DNA from 2 places in the Promicromonospora sp. NPDC052451 genome. Region 2 is predicted to be linked to the other one. Evidence: predicted binding sites of a transcription regulator. Region 2 holds the regulator's gene; the other holds the start of a gene.

Region 1 (11,874 bases), on a different contig from region 2:
GAACGTGATCCCGCTCGACACCGACGTGTACGACGCCACCGCTTTCGCGGGCAAGACCCACGTGTCGCCGCCCGAACGGGCCGCGTTCGACGCCTTCGGCGACGCGGGCTACACCGAGCTGACGCGGAAGTTCCTCCCCGCCGAGCACACGTACACCTACTGGGACTACCAGCAGCTCGCCTTTCCCCGGAACAAGGGCCTGCGGATCGACTTCTGCTGGGCCTCGCCCGCGCTGGCGCCCCGTGCGGCGGGCGCTCTCGTGGACCGTGACGAGCGCAAGGGCAAGGGCGCCTCCGACCACGTGCCGGTGATCGTCGACCTGGCGGACTGACACCGTCCGCGTACGCCCGACGCCCGCCGCGGGTTCCACCCGTGATGAGGAAATCAGCGGGTGAAATTGTCCATATCCCGAGTGCACCCGAACCGGGCATCGTTCCGGTGATCAGGTCGTTGCCGAATATCGGTAAGTTAACCTGCATGACGTCGACGCCCGACCAGTTCCCGGCCTCCACCGAAGCCGCGGGGACCCCCGAGACGGATCCTGTCGAGAAGGCATCCGCGGGGAAGTCGGAGCAGGAGCACGTGACGGACGGCGACGCGGGCACGACGCCGGTGAGCGCCACGGACGAGCGAGCCGAGCCCGCCGCGGACAGCGACGCCGCGGACAGCGACGAGAACGGGCCGGACGAGGCGGTCACGAGCGCGGGCGACACCACGAACGAGCAGGCCGCCGAGGGTGCCGCGCCGGAGCCGGAGCTTTCGGACGACAGGATCGAGACCGCTGACGAGACCGTCGGCGAGACGGTCGACGAGACGACCGGCAAGACGGCTGTCGAGGCCACGGAGCCGGAGGCGTCCCCGGAGGCCACGGCACAGACGGAGCGAGCGGCCACGGGTGGCAGCCCCGGCGGTCGCAGCGAGGCGCCCACCGAGGAGATCAGCGTCGTGCCGCCCGCCTCGCCCGAGGAGGCGACGCCGCCGACCGCCACCCCGCCGAGCAAGACCGCACCCGCGAGCGCCGCACCCGCGGACGCTGCGCACGCCGACGCTGCGCACGCCGGGGACGCTCCAGCCGGTGACGCTCCGGCCGACGGTCCGGGGCCCGCAGACACTCCGGCCCCGACGGAAACGCAGGCCCCGACGGCGCAGGCCGCGGACACCCCGGCCCCCGGCACGACCGAGCCCGCGTCACCTGAGGAGCACGAGAAGCCCGAGGAGCCCGAGGAGCCCGCACCGGCTACGGCCTCGGACGCGGAGAACGCACGGTCCACGACGTCCGTGGCCCCGATCACCGACGCCGACCTCGACTTCAAGGCGCTGTCGTTCGCGGCGATCGCCGAGGCGCACAAGAAGGCGCTCGGGCCGCGCACCGTGGTCGGCGAGGTCAGCACGGACCGCAACCGGGAGCCAGGGGCAGGCGCCGAGGACACGTCGGCCGCGACCCCGGCGGACCCGCCTGCCGACGGCGCGGAGACCGAGCAGGCAGACGTCGAGCAGGCGGAGTCCGAGCAGGCCGCCGTCGAGCACACGAGCGTCGAGCACACTGCCCCGTCCCAGGCCGTCGATGACGCCGAGGCGACCGGCACACCGGACCTGTTCGCCGCGCCCACCACGCACACCCCGCCGACCGCCGCCCCACCGAGCCCGTTCCCGACCCCCGCGGCACCCGTGCAGCACCACCCGGGAGCGTCGGCGCAGCCCACCGCCCCGCAGCAGCCGCCGTCGCCGTTCCCGGCGGCACCCGGGAACGCGGCGCACGGGTTCCCCGCAGTGCACGACTACGCTCCCGAGGCCACGTACGCGGGCTGGCGTCCGGCCACGCCCGCCGACGAGTCCGCCAAGCGCCGCCGCTATGCCCTGGTCGGGGGCGCCGTGGTCGCGGTGATCGCGGTGGTGGCGGTGGTCGCCGTCGTCGTGAACATGGTGGCCCGGCAGCAGTGGGAGCCGATCGAGGCGATGATCGCCGAGCCCCGCGAGGTGCACCCGCTCCAGCTCGTGCTCGGGTCCTGCGTGGAGACCGTCCCCGACGACGGTGAGGTCTCCGAGGTGCTCGCGGTGCCCTGCGACGAGCCGCACACGGCACAGGTCGTCGGGCGCACCGACTTCGCGGACGCCGCCGTCTGGCCGGGACGCGACGAGGTGGACAAGCGCGTGGCCCAGGTGTGCGGCACCAAGCAGCTCGGACCGGTCGCGCGGAACAGCCCGGTCGTGAACACCGTGCGGTACGTGGTCTGGGGCCCGAGCGAGGCGTCGTGGGACGACGGCGACCGGGTCGGGTTGTGCCTCGCGGCCACCGCGGACCCGATCACGCAGGATCTGCTGCAGTGACCGCCTGGCGCGGCGGCAGCAGCAGCGCGGGCGCCGCCGGGCTCTGACCGACGCAACCGTCGAGCAGGGTCTGCCCCAGCGGGGTCGGCGCGTGGATCACGGAGTTGCGCTCCCGCCCGGACGCGACCAGCCCTGCGTTGCGCAGCACGGTCGCGTGCTCCGACGCGGAGGCCGGCGAGATCGCGAGCCGCTGGGCGATCTCACTGGTCGTGGCCCCGGTACCGAGCGCGCGCAGCACGGACGCCCGGGTCCGGCCGAGCAGCGCGGTGAGCTGACGGCCGCCGCCGGACGCCGCCTCCAGGCCGTGCTCCGGCACCGCGTGCTCGTGCACGATCGGGTAGAGCAGCACGGGCGGCAGCTCCGGGTCGGCCAGCGTGATCGGGGCACGGAGGCAGAAGTACGACGGGATGATCAGCAGGCCGCGGCCGGCCAGGTCGACGTCCCGCTCCGCCGCCGTCACCACGGACAGGACCGGGTGCTCCCACCGCACCGAGGGGTGCAGGGTCCGCAGGGCCTGCTCGGTACCGCCCTCCACCCAGGCCCGGGTCCGGGCGGCCCGGTCGAGGTCGACGGCGGCGCGGATCCCGCTCCAGTAGGGCCCGATCGCCTGCTCGTAGTAGGCCCGCATCGCGACGCCGAGCCCGCGGACGGCCGGCGCGGACCCGGACGCGAGGTCGCGCATCCACAGGTGCGGCCGGGTCCCGCGCGTCAGCCGCGCCAGGTCGGTGCCGAGCCGGGACCGGGAGGTCGAGAGCACGGCGTCGAGGCCCGTCTCGAAGTCGTCCGTGCCGGTGAGCGGCGTGAGGAAGTCCGGCGAGTAGCCGCGCGGCGGTGCCAGGCGCAGCAACATCCTGGCTGCGGGCGGCAGACCCGACAGCACCCGCCCGCGCCAGGCCGCGAACATCGGCACGCTCGGGCGCTGGTTCACCACGTGGGCGCTGAGCAACACCTCCCACATGGGGTCCGGGCCCGGTGCTATCCGGACCCGGGCAAGATCGTCCGACGTGAAGTGGAACCGCAGCATCAGGCCCTCCCTGACCGTCCGCCTCTCCCCGTGGCCCCCGTTGGCTCGCCCCCCCGCGGCCCCTGACGTGCGGGACCCCGGTACGCGACGCGCCATGCACCGATTCACCCGCACTCAGAGGGACGCGCGGGTGAACCGGTACTGGTCGGCCAGGCCCACACCTTCACAACACCGTCACACGGGACGCGGTTCCGGGCGCTCGGGTCAGACGGTCTGGGGCTGCCTGCCGAGGGTCAGCCCCTCGCCCTCCCCGCGGTCCACGACCACCGCGTCCCCGTCGGACACCTCGCCCGAGAGCAGCAGCCGTGCGAGGCGGTCGCCGATCTCGCGCTGCACCAGGCGGCGCAGCGGCCGGGCACCGTAGGCGGGGTCGAAGCCCTCCAGGGCGAGCCACTCGCGGGCGGCCGGCGTCACGTCCAGCGTGATGCGCCGGTCACCGAGCCGCGTGGCGAACGCGTCCACCTGCAGGTCCACGATGCTGCCCAGCTCGTCGAGCGTCAGGGCGTCGAAGACCACGACGTCGTCCAGCCGGTTGAGGAACTCCGGCTTGAACGCCGCGCGCACGGCCGTCATGACGGACTCGCGCCGCTCCTCGTCCGACAGCATCGGTTCCACGAGGAACTGCGAACCGAGGTTGGAGGTCAGCACCAGGATGGTGTTGCGGAAGTCCACGGTGCGGCCCTGGCCGTCCGTCAGGCGCCCGTCGTCGAGCACCTGGAGCAGGATGTCGAAGACCTCGGGGTGCGCCTTCTCCACCTCGTCCAGCAGCACCACCGTGTAGGGCCGCCGCCGCACGGCCTCGGTGAGCTGACCGCCCTCCTCGTACCCGACGTACCCCGGAGGGGCACCGACGAGGCGGGCCACGGAGTGCTTCTCCCCGTACTCGGACATGTCGATGCGCACCATGGCGCGCTCGTCGTCGAACAGGAAGTCCGCCAGCGCCTTGGCGAGCTCCGTCTTGCCCACGCCCGTGGGGCCGAGGAACAGGAAGGATCCCGTGGGCCGGTCGGGGTCGGCGACGCCCGCCCGGGTGCGCCGCACGGCGTCGGACACCGCGGACACCGCGGCCTTCTGACCGATGAGGCGCTGCCCGAGCACCTCCTCCATGTGCAGGAGCTTCTCGGACTCGCCCTGGAGCAGGCGCCCGGCGGGGATGCCGGTCCACGCCGCGACGACCTCCGCGATCTCGTCGGCACCGACCTTGTCCGCGATCATCGGCTGGTCCGGGGACGGCAGGCTCTCGACCTCGGACTCCTCCTGCTCGGCCGCGGCGAGCTGCTTCTCGACCCCCGGGATCTCGCCGTACTGGATCCGGGCGGCGCCCTCGAGGTCGCCCTCGCGGAGCTTGCGCTCGGCGTCGGTCCGCAGCTCGTCGAGGCGCGCGCGCAGGTCACCGACCCGGTTGTGGCCCGCCTTCTCGGACTCCCAGCGCGCGGTGAGCGCGGCCAGGGCCTCCCGGCGGTCGGCCAGGTCGGCGCGGAGGCGCTCCAGCCGGTCCTTCGACGCCGCGTCCTCCGACTCGGACAGGACCACCTCCTCCATCTCCAGCCGCGTGACGGCACGCTGCAGCTCGTCGATCTCCACCGGGGACGAGTCGAGCTCCATGCGCAGGCGCGACGCCGCCTCGTCGACCAGGTCGATCGCCTTGTCCGGAAGCTGCCGCCCGGAGATGTACCGGTCGGAGAGCGTGGCCGCGGCCACGAGCGCCGAGTCGGCGATCGTCACCTTGTGGTGCGCCTCGTAGCGCTCCTTGAGCCCACGCAGGATCGCCACCGTGTCCTCGACCGACGGCTCGCCGACGAAGACCTGCTGGAAGCGCCGCTCCAGGGCCGGGTCCTTCTCGATGTGCTCGCGGTACTCGTCGAGGGTCGTGGCGCCCACGAGACGCAGCTCGCCGCGCGCCAGCATCGGCTTGAGCATGTTGCCGGCGTCCATGGCACCCTCGCCGCCGGCTCCCGCGCCGACCACCGTGTGCAGCTCGTCGATGAAGGTGACCACCTCGCCGTCCGACGCCGTGATCTCCTCCAGGACCGCCTTCAGCCGCTCCTCGAACTCGCCCCGGTACTTGGCGCCAGCGACCATGCTCGCCAGGTCCAGCGCGACCAGACGCTTGCCCTTGAGGGACTCGGGCACGTCACCGGCGACGATGCGCTGGGCCAGGCCCTCGACGACGGCGGTCTTGCCGACGCCGGGCTCGCCGATGAGCACCGGGTTGTTCTTGGTGCGGCGGCTGAGCACCTGGATCACGCGGCGGATCTCCGAGTCGCGGCCGATCACCGGGTCCAGCTTGCCGTCCCGGGCCTGCTGGGTCAGGTCCGTGCCGTACTGCTCCAGCGCCTTGTACGTGCCCTCCGGGTTGGGGCTGGTGACCCGCCCGGACCCGCGGACGGCGGGCAGCGCCGCGCGCAGGGCGTCGGCGGTGGCCCCGGCGTCGGACAGGATGCGGGCCGCGGACGACTGGCCGGCCGCCAGCGCGATGAGCAGGTGCTCGGTCGAGACGTACTCGTCGCCCAGCCCCTGGGCCTCCTTGCCCGCCAGGTCGAGCACCGTCGCCAGGGCGCGGCTCGCGCTGGGCTGGGCGGTGCTCGCGCCGCTGGCCTGGGGCAGGGCGACGAGCGCCGCGCGCACCTGCTGTCCGATGGCCTGCGCGTTCGCCCCGACCGCGTCGAGCAGCCCTACGGCCACGCCGTTCTCCTGCTGGAGCAGCGAGGCGAGCAGGTGGACCGGCTCGAGCTGCGGGTTGCCGGCGGCGGACGCCGACTGGATCGCGTCGCCGATCGCCTGCTGCGACATGGTCGTGAACTTGGTGTCCATGAAGCCTCCCGGGGCTGATGACGTGGGCAGGGGTCTGTCCAGGGAACCTGATCAAAGTTGAGTCTATTCCACTCAACTTGGATTTTCACTCTAGCGCGTGCCGCCGACACTCGTAGCGTGATCCCATGAACACCCAGGTCATCGTGCTCAACGGCGGCTCCAGCTCCGGCAAGTCCGCGATCGCACGGAGCCTCCAGGCCGTGCTCCCGGGCGCCTGGCTGTCGCTCAGCATCGACACCCTCGTCGACGCGATGCCCGCACGGCTCACGACCGGCGGCGACGGGATCGGCTTCGCGGACGACGGCGGCGTCGACGTCGGGCACGAGTTCATGGCGCTCCAGGACGCCTGGATCACCGGACTGGTCGCCATGGCGCGCGCCGGAGCGCACGTCGTGGTCGACGACGTCTTCCTCGGGGGCGCCGCCTCCCAGCGCCGCTGGCTCGACGCGCTGGGCGACGTGCCGGCGCTCTGGGTCGGTGTGCGGTGCGACCCGGCCGTCGCCGGCCAGCGCGAGGCGGCACGCGGCGACCGGGTGGCGGGCATGGCCGCGAAGCAGGCCGACGTCGTGCACCAGGGTGTCGCCTACGACCTCGAGGTCGACACCACGGGCACCAGCTCCGTGGACTGTGCGCGGACCATCGCCGCGCACCTGAGATCATCACGAGGTGACCGAGCAGACTGACGACTCCCTGACACCCCCTCGCGCCGCCCTCGTCGGGATCGTCGGAGGCTCCTTCTCGGGACTGTTCGGCCTGGGCGGCGGCATCGTCATGGTGCCGCTCCTGACCTCGCTGGGCGGCCTGACGCAGCGCCGGGCCAGCGCCTACTCGCTGGCCGCGATCCTGCCGGCCGCCATCGTCGGGTCCATCCCGTACCTGACGCACCAGGCCGTGGACCTGGTCGCCGCGGGCCTGCTCGTCGTGGGCTCGGTGATCGGCGCGGTCGTGGGTGCGCGCCTGCTCGCCCGGGTGCCGGAGTCGCTGCTGCGCTGGCTGTTCGTCGGCGTGCTGGTCGCCGGGATCGTGCGGTCGCTGCTCGACGGGTTCGGCGAACCCCCGGAGGTGGACACCGCGGAGGGCCTGCCCAGCCTGCTCGACGGCGCCGGCATGGTGGGCCTCGGCCTCGTCATGGGCGTCGCCTCGGGTCTGCTCGGCATCGGCGGCGGCCAGCTCGCCGTGCCGGGCCTGTCGGCGCTGTTCGACTTCGCGCCCGCCCTGGCCAAGGGCACGTCGCTGGTCGCGATGATCCCCACCGCCGTCTCCGGCACCTGGGTCAACGCACGCAACGGCCTGGTGCACCTGAAGACCGCCGCGCTCATCGGCCTGGTGGCCTCGGCCTTCTCGTTCGGCGGCGCCAGCCTGTCGGTGGTGCTGCCCGACCGGGTCGCGTCGGTCGCGTTCGCCGCGCTGCTCGTCTTCGCCCTGATCCAGCAGGTCCGCAAGGCGCTGGAGAGGCGGCCACACTAGACCCCCCCGTCCTTCGAGACCCGACTTTCTCGGCTCCGGACGATGCCAGAGCGAAGAGAGCCGGGTCCCGAGAGCGGCGGCGAGCCGGTCAGTCCGCCCGGCAGGACTGGTCGCGGCGCGGCATCTCGCCGTCGACCAGGTAGGCCGTCCCGGCGTTCAGGGCGCACGCGTTGCCGCCGATGACGTAGACGCCGTGACCGCTGCCGTCCACGCTCACGAGCCGGGCACGCTCGCCGAACTTCTCCCGGGCCAGCTCGGCGCCCAGGTGCGGCGTCGCCGGGTCACGACGGTTCTGCATGATCAGCACGTTGCGCGGCCCCTCGTCGGTGATCCGCACGGGCGGCTCCACCGGCTCGTTCGACCAGAAGGCACACGGCGTGACGTTGGCGGTCGCCGCACCGTACAGCGGGTATCGCTGACGGTCCTCGGCGACGGCCTCGCGGTACGTGTCGACGTTCTCCGACCAGTCGACGTCGTTGCAGGTCACGGCGAGATAGGCGGACCAGGCGTTGGACGCCGGCCACGGCTCGCCGGCCGCCGTCGCCCCGACGCCGACCGTACCCGCACCGACCGGGCCCGCACCGAACCCGATGTCGGGACGGAAGGTCTCGGCCAGCCGCAGGGCGGCCTCGCCGTCGCCGTTCCGGACCGACTGCCAGGTCTGCGCCAGTCCCGCATAGCTCGACTCGCCGTACAGACCGGCGAAGCTGACGAAGCGGAACAGGGTGCCGTCCAGCCCCTCGACCGGGCTCTGGTCCAGCCGCTCGGCGGTCTCGAAGTAGGTGGCCCGCACCTGCGCCGGCGTCCGGCCCAGACCGTACGCGGCGTGCCGCTTCGCCGCCCACCTGGCGAAGTCCGGGAAGGTCTGCTCCGTCCCGAGGCCGAACCTCCGCAACCCCTCACGGTCGAGCGCGGTGTCGCCGACGTTGCTGTCGATGATCACGCGATCCGAGGTCTCCGGGAACAGCGACGCGTAGGCCGCCCCGAGCGCGGAACCGTAGGAGTAGCCCAGGAAGCTGGCCTTGTCCTCGCCGAGCGCCGCCCGGACCCGGTCCAGGTCACGAGCGATGTTCGCCGTGGTGACGTGCTGCATGTGGCCCTCGGTGTCGTTGCGCGCGCACTGCTCGGCCGCCGACCGGGCGACGTCCGCGTTCACCAGCACTGCGGCGTCGTCGACCGCGTAGGGCGGGACGTTGCTGAAGTACGCGTCGTCCATCGTGAACTTGCAGTCCACCGGGGTGGAGTGCCCCACGCCGCGGGTGTCCATGCCGATCAGGTCGTAGGCGTCCAGCACGCTGTCGGGCATGCCCCGGGACTTCAGGACCGCGGGGAAGTCCAGACCCGCGCTCCCCGGGCCGCCCGGGTTCAGGAGGAGGATCCCCCGGCGCTCGGCCGGGTTCGTGCTCGCCAGCCGGGAGATCATGACGTCGATCTGCTCGCCGTCCGGCTCGGCGTAGTCCAGCGGCACCGACACGGTCGCACAGGTCAGCACGTGCGGCTGCGCCTGCGCGACGACGTCGGCGGGGCACTCGCCCCACTCGACCTGCGCCGCGGGCCCGCCCCCGGTCCCGTCCTGGTCCTCGGCGGCGGCGGGCACCGCGGCCGATGCCCCGACCAGCCCGATCGTGAGCAGCAGGGCCAGTCCCCGGCCCAGCTTCCGTCGTCGTTCCATGGTGTCCAGCCTCTCGGCCTCGGCGAGGGCTTCCGCCCCTGTCGAGACCCGACTCCACCCCGTGTGCCTACCACAGGGTCAAGCACCCGCCGGGCGCGTCGGCCGATCACCCCGGGACGGGGACGCACCCCAGCACCGCCGCGCACTCGGCCGCCACCGCCACGGCGACGTCGCGCACCGTGTCGCCGTCGCGCTCCGGGACCACCCGCTGGACCGCGCCCTCGGCGAGCAGGTCGACGGCGCGGACGTGCTGCGCCTCGGCCATCGCCGCCGCGTGCGCCGTGTCCCCGTGCACGATGACGCTCGCGCCCTCGGGCGGCAGCGGCGACAGCCAGGCGTGCTCCGCCGCGATCACGGTCCGCGCGGGCAGCAGCGCGAGCGCCCCGCCGCCGCAGCCCTGACCGAGGATCACCGACAGCGTCGGCACCGTCATCCGGGTCAGCGCCGCCATGCAGCGTGCGATCTCGCCGGCGAGCGCCCCCTCCTCGGCGTCCCGGGAGAGCTCGGCGCCCGGGGTGTCGATCACGGCGACCAGCGGGAGCCGCAGCTCCTCGGCGAGCCCCATCGCGCGCCGGGCCACACGCAGCGCGGCGGGCCCCATGGGGGCGCTCTCGCTCTGTCGCGTCCGGTCCTGGCCGACCACCACGCACGGCTGCCCGTCCAGCCGCGTCAGGGCCACCAGCATGGACTCGTCCCGCTCGCCCTCGTCCGTCCCGGACAGCCGCACGGTGCCCGAGGCCCCGTAGCGCAGCAGGTCCCGCACGCCGACCCGGCCCTCGGCGCGGGTCCGCAGCACGGAGTCCCAGGCGGACGTCGCCGCGGACGGCTCGCCCTGACGACGCGGCAGGGACGGCGGCGACGGTGGGTCGACCAGCACCGCGAGCGCCCGTTCCACCAGCGCGGGCAGGTTCTCGGGGGCGACGACGCCGTCGAGCACGCCCTTGGCGGCGAGGTTCTCGGAGGACTGCACGCCGTCGGGCAGCGCCGTGCCGGTGAGCGCCTCGACGACGCGCGGCCCGAGGAACCCGATGAGCGCGCCGGGTTCGGCGACGGTCAGGTGCGCGAGCGAGCCCCAGGACGCGTACACGCCGCCGGTGGTGGGGTGGCGCAGGTACACGAGGTAGGGCAGGCCGGCGGCGCGGTGGTCCATGACGGCGCGGGAGATCTCGACCATACGGAGGAACGCGGGCGTGCCCTCCTGCATGCGGGTGCCGCCGGACGCCGTGGTGGCCAGCAGGGGCAGCCCCTCGGCCGTCGCACGCCGGACGGCGGCGGTGATCCGCGCGGCGGCCGCCCGGCCGATGGAACCGCCCAGGAACCGGAACTCGTTGACGATCACCACGACAGGCCGGCCGCGCACGCGGCCCCGCCCGGTGAGGACGGACTCGTCGGTGCCCGCCTTCTCGGCGGCCGCGGCCAGCACCGCCCGGTACTCCGCCGGGTGCCCTGCGGTGTCGACCGGCTCGTCCCAGGACTCGAAGCTGTCGTCGTCGAGCACCAGGTCGAGCAGCTCGCGGGCGGACCAGCGGCGGGTCATCAGCCCGCCTCCGGCCTCGGGTCGGCCGCTGCCGACCGGACCGAGGCCCGCTCCGCCAAAGGACGGTCAGGGGTCGGGCCGTCCCCGTCCAGCCAGGCGCGGATCCGCTCGGCGTGCTCGTCCAGCACGGGCGGCGCCCGGTGGTCGCGCCGCGTCACCTCGGCGCCGTCGGCGTCGAAGAACCGCAGCGGCGGCCCGGGGAGGGTGACCGTGCCGAGGCTGGTGTGCTCCACGTCGACGAGCAGGCCCTGGCTGGCCGTCTGCTCCCACGCGTACACCTCGTCGAGGGTGCGCACCCGGCCGGCCGGGATGCCGGCGTCGGACAGCCGGGTGAGCAGCGCGTCGGCGTCGTACCCCGCGAACACGGCCTCGACCGCCTCGATCACCTGGTCTCGGCGGGCCACCCGCTCGGGGTTGCTCCGCAGGCCCTCCGCGTCAGGGTCGAGGCCGAAGGCCAGGCAGAACCTCTGCCACAGCGCCTCGGACCCGACGGCTATCTGGACGGCGCCGTCACGGCAGCGGAACAGACCGTACGGCGCGATGGAAGGGTGGTGGTTGCCCTGCGCTCGCCCCACCTCCCCGGCGACCGTCCACCGGGTGCCCTGGAAGGCGTGCACCCCGGTGACGGCGGCCAGCAGCGACGTGCGCACCACCTGGCCGGCGCCCGTGGTGTGCCGTTCGTGCAGCGCCGCGAGCACCCCGTACGCGCCGTAGATCCCGGCGAGCAGGTCGCCGATCGGCACGCCGACACGCTGCGGGTCGTCCGGACCGGATCCCGTCAGGGACATGAGGCCGGCCTCGCCCTGGGCGATCTGGTCGTACCCGGCGCGGCCGCCCTCGGGCCCGTCGTGACCGAACCCCGTGATCGAGAGCACCACCAGGCGCGGATTGCGCTCCAGGAGCGACTCGACGCCGAGCCCGAGCCGCTCCAGCACGCCGGGCCGAAAGTTCTCCACGAGCACGTCGGCACGGTCGACGAGCGCCAGGAGGGTCGCCCGGCCGGTCTCGTCCTTGAGGTCGAGCGCGATCGAC
Region 2 (11,874 bases):
GCGCGTGAGCCGCACGCTCACGTTGCTGCCCTCGCTGATGAGGGTGTCGCGGACGAGCGTCAGCGGGGTGGTCTGGCCCGCGGCGACCTGCGCCTCGGCGCCCACCTCGCCGCTGCTCTCCCGCACCAGGACACCCATCCAGTCGTGCGCGGTGCGGTTCTCGACCGCCGCCGTCAGCGCCACCCGGTAGTCGGTGCACTCGGCGGCGACCGTCACGCCCAGGTCCTGCGTGGGCCAGGTGAGCTCGGCGCACGACTCGAACTGCGTGTCGAGCGTGCCCAGCGTGCGACCCGCCGCCTTCACCTCGACCGTCGAGGTGCCCCAGACCACCGGGTACTCGATCTGCATCGCCTCGCCGGCGGCGACCGTCCGGGACACGCCACCCACGTGGAACAGGACGGGCAGGGTCGACTCCTTGTTGCTCACCGAGACCACGAAGGTCTGCACCGAGTGGTCCTGCGTCGCGTCGAACTCGCAGGCGCCCGCGGCCACCGTCGAGGAGACCACCGCGGGGGCGATCCGCGCGGCACCGTAGGACGCCGTCGGGTGGGTCTTGGGCACCACCGGGTCCACCGGGAGGTCGCCGTCGGTGTCCACGCCCTCGCGGGAGAGGCGGAACGTGACCTCGCCCGCCGGGAGCTGCGTGCGGTCCGTGTTCACCGTGAGGGTCACGCTGCCGCCGGCCGCGACCGGGACGCGCACCGACTCCAGGGTGCTGTCGCCCACCGGGACGAGCATGACCGCGGTCATCGTCTCGTCGGTCCGGTTGGTGATCGAGCCCTCCACGGCCACGGTGCCGCCCTGGTTGAGGGTGCGCACGCTCGTGTCCGTGTCCCACTTCGGCACGTAGCAGTCCGCCCGCTGGTGCTCACCGGCGGCGACCCGCGTCGTGTACGTGCCGCCCTCCACGTCGGTGGCCAGGGCGAAGACCGCCTGGCCGGCCGGGAGCCGCAGCCCGTCGGGCACCGTCAGCCGGACCGACTCGCCCGGGGCGAGCGGCTCCTTCGAGGCGACCTGCTCGCCGGCGGCCTCCAGGGCGACCCGGACCGTCCGCTGGGTCGTGTTGGTGTACGTCCCCGTGACGGCCGCCTGCGCGACGCCGGCACCGCCCGTGGCGACGCACGACGCGGCGACCGTGCCGACACCGTCGGCGGCGTCGGCCCAGGCCGAGGTCACCGCCAGGGTGGCCAGCGCCGAGTGGGCGTTGCCGTCCAGGACCGGGCGGACGTTGGCAGAGCCGAGCACGGCGTACTCCGAGGTCGACGGCGTCACCGTCGCGATGTTCAGGGCCACGTCGGCGGTGGCGCCGGGGGCCAGCTCCGTGGCCGCGGCGTCCGTGCCGGCGAGCGGTGTGCAGCGCCACGCGTTCTTCAGCTCGCCCGCGGCGCAGGACAGCTCGGGCTGCGCCGCGGCCGGCGTGACGCCGTCGGGCAGCGTGACGTCGACGGCCCAGCCGCCCGGCGGCACCGCGCGGTCGCCCGTGCTGGTCACCCGCACCGGCAGGGCGGCCGTGCCCGGGCTCGCGAGCGACACGTCGGTGGTCGCGGCGGACAGCTCCTGACCGAAGGGGGAGACCGTGCGGCCCGGGAGGTCGATCTCGGTGGGTTCCATGCCGTCGGCCCAGACCACGGCGCCGACCGGGTAGTCGCCGCCCGCGCCGGCCTCGACCGGCACCACGACGCGGAGCTCCTGGCCGGCGGTCACCTCGCCCAGCGAGCACAGCAGCACGTTGTCCTGCTCCGTCGGGGTGCAGGCCGCCGGGGCCGCGGTCTCGACCAGCCCGACGGTGGCGGGGGTGGTCGGTTCCGAGTCCGGCATCGCCTGCGCGTCGCCGGGCTCCTCGGTGGTGCCGGTGGCAGTGTCCGCGGCGCTGCCCGTGCCGGAGGTGGCGCCGGGCGTCGGCGTCGTACCCGGCTCGGCGGTCTGCTCGGCACCGGCCGGGTCCTCGACCGAGGCCGTCACCAGGCGGGCACCGGCGCCCGTGCCGAACGGCACGTCCGGCCGCGCGACGGTCAGGCCCTCGGGCAGCGTGATCTCGAGCTGCGTGCCCGTGGCCGCGACGTCGCCCTCGTTCTGGACCGTGAGCGACAGCTCCTGTCGCTCACGCGGGCGCATCGGCGTCGACGCATCGGTGTAGCCGACCACGAGGTACGCGCGGCTGGTGGTCTCGCCGGGCTCGATGTCGGTCGGCTGCACGGGACGGCCGTCGACCTGCTCGGTCCCGGGCTGCTCCGACTCGTCGGGCGTGGTGACCACCGTGTCGGCGACGGCCACCGGACCGGCGTCGACCGGCGCCGCCATCTGCAGGGCCGCGACCACACCGACCGCCGCGACCGCGATGGCGCCCGCGGCCACGCTCCCACCGGTGGCGGCGGCCGCCGCGGACGCGACCGCACCCGCCGTGGCGGTGACCGCCGACGTCACCCCGCCGGAGAACGTGCCGGCCGCGCCCACGGTCGCCGTGGTGGCGGCCGGTGCGCCCGCCGCTGCTCCGGCACCGGCACCGGCGCCCGCCTTCGCCGCGACGGCGAGCCCGCCGATCGGGGCCCCCGCGCCCACGAGGGCGAGACCGCCCGCGCCCAGCACCAGCGGGGCGATGACGGTCTTCATGCCGTGCGCCACGTCGTGCAGCTCCAGCACCAGCGCGCTGCAGGTGCCGCAGGTCGCGAGGTGCTCGGTGATCTTCGTGGTCTCCCGCTTGGACAGGCTGTCGCGCACGTACCCGCCCAGCAGCGGGTTGACGGTGCGGCACGTGTCCGACGGTGCGTGCGTGAGGTGCTGCTGCAGGTAGCCGGCCCGCAGCGCCTCCTTGGCCCGGTACAGCAGCGCGGAGACGCCGTTCGGGCTGAGCCCCAGCAACGGCGCCACCTGCGCCGGCTTCACGTCGTCGACCAGCACGTACCAGAGCACCTCGCGCCACCGCTCCGGAAGGTCGGCGTACGCCCGGTAGACCACGCTGCGCTCGAAGTCGGCGAGGGCCGGGTCCTCCTCGGACGCCACCCGGCCCAGCACCGACTCGATCTCGTCGTCCGTGCTCGGCCGGGTACGCACGGCGCCGCGCCGCACGTCGAACGCGCGGTGGCGCACCACGGTGTAGAGGTAGGGGCGGAACCCGGTGTCGGGTCCGGCACCACGGCGGAGCATCTCGAAGAGCTTGCTGAAGGCGTCGGCGACGACGTCCTCGGCGTCGGAGGGCGAGACGTACTGGCGGGCGAGCGCTCGCGCGGCGGCCGCGTGACGCTCGTAGAGCACGCCAAAAGCCTCGCGGTTACCCGACCTGACCTGCAGGATCAGTTCCGCGTCGCTCGGGGTCTCCCCGGTACTGCTCTCGACTTGCTTCACGTCCACCCAGACTCTCGGCCGTGTCCTGCCCAAGACTATAGAGCCACAGCGCGAATCCCAGGGGCTGAAAAATACAAATCGCCCACAGCCTCCGGGTGAAGTGTGCTACTCCGACCCCGAAGGTGCGTCATGATGTATCCCCGTGAGGGTCCCTTCATCATGAGCGAGTCACAGCAGGAGGCGCGGGTGCGAATTCACGACCTGCGCGAGCGGTGGCGCGCCACGAGCCTCGCCTCGGTCTGGATCCGGCCGAACGACTGGGACCACCCCGCCGCAGAGGCACTGGCCGAGGCCCTGGCCGAGGGCCGGGGCGTGATCGCGCCCGCCGAGCGGCTGGGCGCGGCCCGGGCGGCTGTCGGTGCCGGGATCACCGAGGCGCTGGACGACGTGGCGTGCCTCTACGCCGCGTTCGGCCGGCCGACGGACGTGGGCGCGCTGCGCGCCGCGGCGATCGGCTGGGTCGGTGAACGCGAGCGGGTCCCCTACCAGATCGCCACGCGCGACCCGTCGACAGGACTGCCGACCGGCGAGTACCTGGGCGAGCGGCTGCGCGAGACGTACGGCGCGGCCCAGCGCTCGGGCACCACGGCCGGGAGCACGCACTGCCTGCTCGTGCTCGACGTGGGCCTGGACAACCTCGACACCTGGCAGCGGCTGGCACGCTCCGCGGCCATCGGCCGCACGCTGCACCAGGTCTTCGGCGAGGGCCACCCCATGGCCGCGATCGGGGACGGCACCTTCGTGGTGCTCTGCGAGCGCGGCCCCTCGACCGCCGAGCTGGGCCAGTCGCTCCGCCGTGTCGTGGAGCGCAACGCCGAGGTGCTCGGCCTCACCACCGAGGTGCGGCGGCCCACCCGGGTCTGGGTGGAGCGTCTGCCCGGGACGCACGACGACGCACTGCTCCTGCTGGACCACCTGGCTCGCTGAGCCCGCGGCGCCCCGGCGTCCCACGAACCAGCGCAGGGCGCCCGCTCGACGGAGAGCGGGCGCCCTGTCGCTCGTGCGGACTCAGCGCTCCTGGAAGGTCAGGCAGTCGGCGTGGCCCGGGTCCTCGGGACCGGCACCCACCCGGATCGACGGCGCGCCGCACTCCAGGTTGTCGTTGTGCAGGCACTCGCCGCGCTGGCAGGCACCGACGTGGGCGATGACCTTCTCCAGACCACCCTTCGTGCTCAGCGGGATGAACGTGGCGCACGAGGCGTCCCCCGTGTGACCGCCGATCGTGACGGCGCCCGCGTGGCAGCCGTGGTCGTGGTTGTAGCCGCAGCCGTCGATCGAGCACTCGACGACCTCGGGCATCTCCATCAGCGTGCTCATCTGTTCTCTCCTCGCCTGCCGTGCTTGACCTCCGGAATACCTCGATCGTATTCCAGAAATGCAGGAGGCGGAGAGCAAGGAATGCCTTACCTATCTGCCGGTACGCATTTCCATTAAGGAAAGAATGGCATTGCTGAAATCGTCCGTCATTCCTCGCGGCGGTGCGTCGGCCGCCAGAGCACGACGGCGCCGCCGCCGACCCCGCGGTGCTCGAGGTCGACCCGCATCGCCGTGCTGCGGACCCGCTGCCCGCGCTGCACGACGACGACGTCACCGGCGGACGGCCCGGCGGCGAACACCCGGCCCTCCTCCTGGACGCGCATGAGCAGGTCGCTGAGGCGTTCCTCCAGGACCGAGACGTGCGCCTCCAGGTCGAGGATGCGCTTGATGCCGGCCAGGTTGATGCCCTCGACCTGCGCGAGCCGCTGCACCTGGAGCAGGCGTGACACGTCCCGCCGTGAGTACCGGCGGCCGCGCCCGCGCGTGCGCCGCGGCACCACGAGACCGAGCCGGTCGTACTGCCGCAGAGTCTGCGGGTGCATCCCCGCGAGCTCCGCGGCCTTGGAGACGGTGAGCACCGGTGCGTCGTCGTCGATCATGTGCCCTCCCTGTCTCGTCACCGCCGGTCCGGCGTCCCGGCAGATTAGCCGAGACCGGCGCGGCGGGGCACCTGCCCCACCGCGCCGGGTGTCATTCGGCCGCGCGCCGGGCGAGCCCCGCGCGCACGTCCTCGCCGTCGCTCTCGGCAGCGAAGGACTCCAGCGCCTCCCTGGCCTTCTTGCTGAGCTTCTGCGGCACGGCCACCTGCACGCCCACGAGCAGGTCGCCCGTCGCGCTCGCGCTGCGCACCCCGCGCCCCTTGATCCGGAGCACTCGGCCCGACGGCGTTCCCGCGGGCACCTTGAGCCGCACGGTCGACCCGTCGAGGGTCGGCACGTCCAGCGTGGTGCCGAGCGCCGCTTCTGCGAACGTGACCGGCACCGTCATCCGCAGGTTGTGCCCGTCCAGCGTCCAGACCGGGTGGGGCGCCACGTGCACGGTGACCACCAGGTCGCCGGCCGGGCCCCCGTTGGTCCCGGGCTGGCCCTTGCCCCGCAGACGGATCTTCTTGCCGTCGTTGATCCCCGCGGGGATCCGGGCGTGGATGGTGCGGCCGCCCACCTCGAGGTCCGCGGTCGTGCCCTCCACGGCCGCCCGGAACGGCAGCGTGACCTGTGCCGCGATGTCGGCCCCCGGGCTCGGCGCGGTGAACCCGGCCGGCCCCGTGGACGCGTAGCCGGACCTGCCGCCGAACATCGAGCCGAGGATGTCCTCGAAGCCCGCGGTGCCCGCCCCGCCCTGGGAGTAGCGCACCCGCGGGCCGCCCCGGCCCTGGCCACCGCCGAACATCGCGCCCATGATGTCCTCGAAGCCGCCCGCCCCGGCGCCGCCGGGGCCTGCGGAGAACCGCGCACCGCCGGCCATGGCGCGCACGGCGTCGTACTGCCGGCGCTGTTCCGGGTCCGACAGGACCGCGTAGGCCTCGCCGATCTCCTTGAACTTGGACTCGGCTGCGGCGTTCCCCTGGTTCTGGTCGGGGTGGTACTGGCGCGCGAGCTTGCGGTAGGCCTTCTTGACGGCCGCGTCGTCGGCGTCCTTGGACACGCCCAGCACGGCGTAGAAGTCCTTCTCCATCCAGTCCTGACCGGTCATGGCACCTCCTTCCGCACTGTGCTCCCGGAGCCGGGCACGCCGTCAGGGCGTGCCCGGCTCCGGGAGACGAGACCTACTCCGGTCCGACGACACCCACGCGCGCCGCCCGGACCACCTTCTCGCCGATCCGGTACCCGGGCTCGACCACGAGGTTCACCGTGGTGGCCGACGCGTCGGCGTCGGTCGAGTGCATGAGCGCCTCGTGCACGGTGGGGTCGAACTCCTCGCCCACCTTGCCGAACCGCTCGACGCCGAACTTCTGCAGGCTCTGGTCGATCTTCTCCGCGATCGCGGCCATGGGCCCGTCCAGCTCGCCGTGCTGCTTGGCACGCTCGATGTCGTCGAGCACCGGCAGCAGGGCGCTCAGCACGTCCTGCACGCCCCGGTCCCGCGCGGCCTCCTGGTCGCGCAGCGCCCGGTTGCGGTAGTTCGTGAAGCTGGCCCGCTCGCGCTGCAGCGCGTCCAGGTGCTCGGCTGCCTCGGCCTTGGCCTTCAGCACCTCGGCGGCCTCGCCGGCGTCACCGGAGGGCTCGAAGTCGAGCCCCGCCAGCGGGTCGTCCGACGCGCCCTCCTGGCCGGCGGCCTCGCCCGGCTGGTCCGCCGGGGCGGACTCCTCCGGGGTCTCCGCGCCCGCCGCAGCAGGCTCGCCCGGCGTGGCCGGGCGCGCCTCGTCGCCGGAGCTGTCGACCTTGCGCTTGTCCGTGAACTGGAAGGGGTGCTCCCCCGAGCCCTCGGGCTCGGGGGTCCCCTGCGGGTTCTCCTCGGTCACTTGCGCTCGTCCTCGTCGTCCACGATCTCGGCGTCGACGACGTCCTCGTCGGGGGCGGACTGCGCGTTCGCCGCCTGCGGGCCGCCCTGAGCGCCCTGCGCCGCGGGCTGCTCGGCCGAGTACAGCGCCTCGCCGATCTTCTGCGAGGACGCGCCGAGCTTCTCGTACGACGTCTTCACGGCCTCGGCGTCCTCGCCCTCCAGCGCGGACTTGACCGCGGCGATGTCCGCCTCGACCTCGGTGACGACCTCGGCCGGGAGCTTGTCGCGGTTGTCCGCGATCTGCTTCTCCATGGAGTACGCGAAGGCCTCGGCCTGGTTGCGGGTGTCCGCCTCCTCGCGCCGCTTCTTGTCCTCCTCGGCGTGCGCCTCGGCGTCCTTGACCATGCGGTCGATGTCGTCCTTGGGCAGGGCCGAACCGCCGGTGATCTTCATCGACTGCTCCATGCCCGTGCCGCGGTCCTTGGCGGACACGTGCACGATGCCGTTCGCGTCGATGTCGAACGTGACCTCGATCTGCGGCACGCCGCGCGGGGCCGGGGCGATGCCGGTGAGCTCGAAGACGCCCAGCGGCTTGTTGTCCCGGGTGAACTCGCGCTCGCCCTGGAAGACCTGGATGGCCACGGACGGCTGGTTGTCGTCGGCCGTCGAGAAGACCTCGCTGCGCTTGGTCGGGATGGCCGTGTTGCGCTCGATGAGCTTGGTCATCACGCCACCCTTGGTCTCGATGCCGAGGGACAGCGGCGTGACGTCGATCAGCAGCACGTCCTTGCGGTCACCGGAGATGACACCGGCCTGCAGCGCGGCGCCGACGGCCACGACCTCGTCCGGGTTCACGCCCTTGTTGGGCTCGCGGCCCCCGGTGAGCTCCTTGACGACGTCGGTCACGGCGGGCATGCGGGTGGAACCACCCACGAGCACGACGTGGTCGATGTCCGACACGGAGATGCCGGCGTCGCGGATCACCGCGTGGAACGGCGCCTTGGTGCGGTCGATGAGGTCCTGCGTCATCTGCTGGAACTGAGCGCGCGTGAGCTTCTCGTCCAGGTGGATGGGGCCGTTCTCGCTCATCGACAGGTACTGCATCGAGATGTTGGTGCTCGTCGCGGACGAGAGCTCCTTCTTGGCCTGCTCGGCGGCCTCACGGAGGCGCTGCAGCGCGATCTTGTCCTTGGACAGGTCGACGCCCGAGGAGTTCTTCACCTGCTTGATCAGGTGGTCGACGATGCGGGCGTCCCAGTCGTCGCCGCCGAGGCGGTTGTCACCGGAGGTGGCGCGCACCTGGATGGTCGAGAAGTCGTCCTCGTCCTTGCCCACCTCGAGCAGGGAGACGTCGAACGTACCGCCACCGAGGTCGAAGACGAGGATGAGCTCGTCCTCCTTGCCCTTGTCCAGGCCGTACGCGAGCGCGGCGGCGGTGGGCTCGTTGACGATGCGCTGCACGTTGAGGCCGGCGATCTGCCCGGCGTCCTTCGTCGCCTGGCGCTCGGCGTCGTTGAAGTACGCCGGGACGGTGATCACGGCGTCCGTGACGGGCTCGCCCAGGTACTCCTCGGCGTCGCGCTTGAGCTTGCCCAGGATGCGGGCCGAGATCTCCTGCGGCGTGTAGTTCTTGCCGTCGATGTCCACGGTCCAGTCGGTGCCCATGTGGCGCTTGACCGAGGAGATCGTGCGGTCCACGTTGGTGACGGCCTGACGCTTGGCGACCTCACCGACCAGGACCTCGCCAGTCTTGGAGAACGCGACCACCGACGGGGTGGTCCGCGAGCCCTCCGCGTTGGCGATGACGGTGGGCTCGCCACCCTCGAGAACCGACACCACCGAGTTGGTGGTGCCGAGGTCGATACCTACTGCGCGTGCCATGTTGCCTGCCTTCCTCGACAGATTGAGCCTTCTGCACTCAACTTTAGGTCGGGGTCCGACGGGAAGCAAGCTCGCCGCCGCAAAGTTGAGTCCACCTCACTCAACCTCCCCGACCGCCGAAAAGTTCCCACGGCGCTGCCGGGCGTCACTATCGTGTCGTCATGCCCTTCGAGACCCCCCTCGCCGACGGCGTCACGCTGCGCGAGCTGACCAAGGACGACGCCGTCGCGGTCGCCCACGCCTACATCCGCAACCGGGAGCACCTGGCGCCGTGGGACCCGGCCCGGCCCGAGGAGTTCTGGACCGAGCAGTGGCACAAGGACCGGCTGTGGGTCCAGGTGCTCGCCAACACCAACGGGAACGCGCTGTACACAGTGCTCGAGGCGCCGGACGGCGAGATCGTGGGCCGGCTCAACCTCACCGACATCGTGCGCGGCGCCTTCGAGAACGGGCACATCGGCTACTGGATCGACGCGCGGTACACGGGGCGGGGCCTGATGACGGGCGCCCTGGAGGCCCTCGCGGCCCACGCCCGGGACGGTCTCGGCCTGCACCGCCTGCAGGCGGCCACCCTGCCGCACAACACGGCCTCGCAGGCGGTGCTGAAGCGGGTCGGCTTCGAGAAGATCGGCTACGCGCCGAGCTACCTGAAGATCGCGGGCGACTGGCAGGACCACGTCGTGTTCCAGCTGATCCTGCACGACTGAGGGCTGTTTTCACCCCCGTCAACAGGCGCGACGCCTTGACCTGCGGTACACAGGGGTGCACGACCGAGGCCGCGGGGGTGGGGCGTCGGACGCGTACCCCGCGGGCCAGCCCGCGGGGTGGCTGATGCCCGGGGACCCGGGCCCCGACCGGGGGGAGACCACCATGGCAAGCATCCACGGAAGCTCGTTGTCGATCGCGCTCCTGACAGCTCTGCTCGATCCCGAAGAGGACGGCCTGAAGTCACCACACGTCCAGGACCTGCTCCAGGAGGCGCTCGAGACGCGCGAGGACGCGCGCGACGTGATCGTCGCCCTGCTCGCCTCGTCCGGGTCGATGCTGCGGCAGATCAGCCACCACAACGACCAGGACCCCCTGGAGTCCCTGCAGAAGGTGGCCCTGGGCTTCCAGCGCAAGGTGGTCCAGCTCCCCAGCTGAGTCAGCCGTCCGCGACGGCCTCCGCGTCACGCAGGACGCGCAGCACGTTGCCGCTGCACAGCCGGCCGAGGTCGACGTCCGACCAGCCCCGCTCCGCGAGCGCCGCGAGCAGGCGGGGGTAGCCGGTCACGTCCTCGAGGCCCTCGGGGAGGCTGGGCGTGCCGTCGTAGTCGCCGCCGAGCCCGACGTGCTCGATGCCGGCCACCTCGCGGACGTGCTCGACGTGCGCCACGACGTCGGACAGCGTGGTGCGCGGCTGGGGGTGCTCCGCCTGCCACCGGGCGACGAACGGCTCGAAGGCGCCGATGTCGGCGCTCCGGATGCCCTCCGCCGCCGCGGCCTGCGCACCCTCGGCACGCCACGCGGCCACGGCGGGCGACACGAACTGCGGCACGAACGTCACCATGCAGACGCCGCCGTTGGTCGCCAGGGTGCCGAGCACGTCGTCGGGCACGTTGCGGGGCACGTCGCAGACGGCGCGGGCGCTGGAGTGGCTGAAGATCACCGGGGCCTGCGTGACGCGCAGCGCGTGGCGCATGGTGCCCGCGGAGGTGTGCGAGAGGTCGACGAGCATGCCGATCCGGTTCATCTCGCGCACCACGTCCTCGCCGAACGCCGAGAGGCCGCCCAGCACCTCCTCGTCGGTGGCGGAGTCCGCCCAGGGCACGTTGTCGTTGTGCGTGAGCGTCATGTAGCGCACCCCGAGCGTGTGGAGCATGCGCAGGACGGCGAGGGAGCCGTCGACGGAGTGGCCGCCCTCGGCACCCATGAGGGAGGCGATGCGGCCCTCGCTCCACGCCTGCTCGACGTCGGCGGCGGTCAGGGCGAGCCGGAGCGTGTCCGGGTACCGCTCGACGAGGCGGTGCACGCAGTCGATCTGTTCGAGGGTGGCGGTGACGGCGGCCCCGCCCTGGAGCGTCGACGGCACGTACACCGACCAGAACTGGGCGCCGACGCCACCCTCGCGCAGGCGCGGCAGGTCGGTGTGGGTCGTCGTGAGCCGCCGGCCGACGTCGACGGCGTCGAGGTCGTAGAAGGACTGCTCGCGCAGCTCCCACGGAAGGTCGTTGTGCCCGTCCCAGACGGGGTGCTTCTCGAGGAGCGCGGAGATGCGGTCGGCGGTCGTCATGCGGACGACGCTACCGCCCGCCGGCCAGGGGACGTGTCAGACGTACAGGCCACCGGCGTGGCCCGTACGTCTGACACGACGGGGGGTCAGCTCACGCGGTACCAGTAGCAGCCGGCGGTCTCGAAGCCCTTGGCCGTCGACGGCATGGTGATGGTCGTGGCCTCGTCCACCATGCGGTGCCCCGCCAGGTTGGACCGGTTCGCCAGGCCCGTGAACTCCTTGATGAACGCGTAGTAGCAGGTCTCGCCGGCCGCGGCCGGCCCGGGCGTCACGTAGGTGCCGCGTTCGAGCTGGTCACCGAGCACGTACACGCCGTCCTTCGGCGTCGTGTTCCGCGGGGTGACCATGCCCGGGTAGTGGCGCACCCAGGTGCCGCAGTCCATCGACCGGAACGAGCCGTCCGTCGACTTCGCGGTGGCGACGCGCTGCCCGGAGCCCCAGTCCGCGCCGAGCACCACGTCGGCGTCGTTCAGGCGCTCCCAGACGCAGTCCTTCGTGTTCTTGGCCACGTAGGTGGCGGCCGGTACGCCGTAGCCGCCCACGTACCACCACTCGTCCGCGGGCACCGTGTCGGCGGGCTGGTAGACCGGCACCGAGGTGCTGCTCTTGTCCGTCGTGGC

What was found. The regulator HspR, encoded in region 2, represses chaperone genes until heat shock. The targets are predictions, from matches to a motif close to AAGTTGAGTCNNNNNGACTCAACTT.
Region 1: the regulator HspR is predicted to act here: its motif matches at 6,221-6,245, upstream of clpB (ATP-dependent chaperone ClpB).

What each region holds. Positions count from the first base shown of each region.
Region 1 is NZ_JBIUAP010000001.1:491,791-503,664, reverse strand. It holds gene ACIG47_RS02155 (exodeoxyribonuclease III) at 1-331, shown strand, start outside; gene ACIG47_RS02150 (septum formation family protein) at 478-2,328, shown strand; gene ACIG47_RS02145 (ArsR/SmtB family transcription factor) at 2,306-3,352, opposite strand; gene clpB (ATP-dependent chaperone ClpB) at 3,557-6,166, opposite strand; gene cpt (chloramphenicol phosphotransferase CPT) at 6,292-6,849, shown strand; gene ACIG47_RS02130 (sulfite exporter TauE/SafE family protein) at 6,833-7,633, shown strand; gene ACIG47_RS02125 (alpha/beta hydrolase) at 7,722-9,305, opposite strand; gene ACIG47_RS02120 (carboxyl transferase domain-containing protein) at 9,412-10,842, opposite strand; gene ACIG47_RS02115 (CaiB/BaiF CoA transferase family protein) at 10,842-11,874, opposite strand, start outside.
Region 2 is NZ_JBIUAP010000009.1:41,878-53,751, reverse strand. It holds gene ACIG47_RS16740 (sigma-70 family RNA polymerase sigma factor) at 1-3,252, opposite strand, end outside; gene ACIG47_RS16735 (hypothetical protein) at 3,502-4,269, shown strand; gene ACIG47_RS16730 (DUF1540 domain-containing protein) at 4,351-4,659, opposite strand; gene ACIG47_RS16725 (heat shock protein transcriptional repressor HspR) at 4,806-5,258, opposite strand; gene ACIG47_RS16720 (DnaJ C-terminal domain-containing protein) at 5,350-6,351, opposite strand; gene grpE (nucleotide exchange factor GrpE) at 6,425-7,120, opposite strand; gene dnaK (molecular chaperone DnaK) at 7,117-8,982, opposite strand; gene ACIG47_RS16705 (GNAT family N-acetyltransferase) at 9,144-9,689, shown strand; gene ACIG47_RS16700 (hypothetical protein) at 9,853-10,125, shown strand; gene ACIG47_RS16695 (dipeptidase) at 10,127-11,254, opposite strand; gene ACIG47_RS16690 (S8 family serine peptidase) at 11,341-11,874, opposite strand, start outside.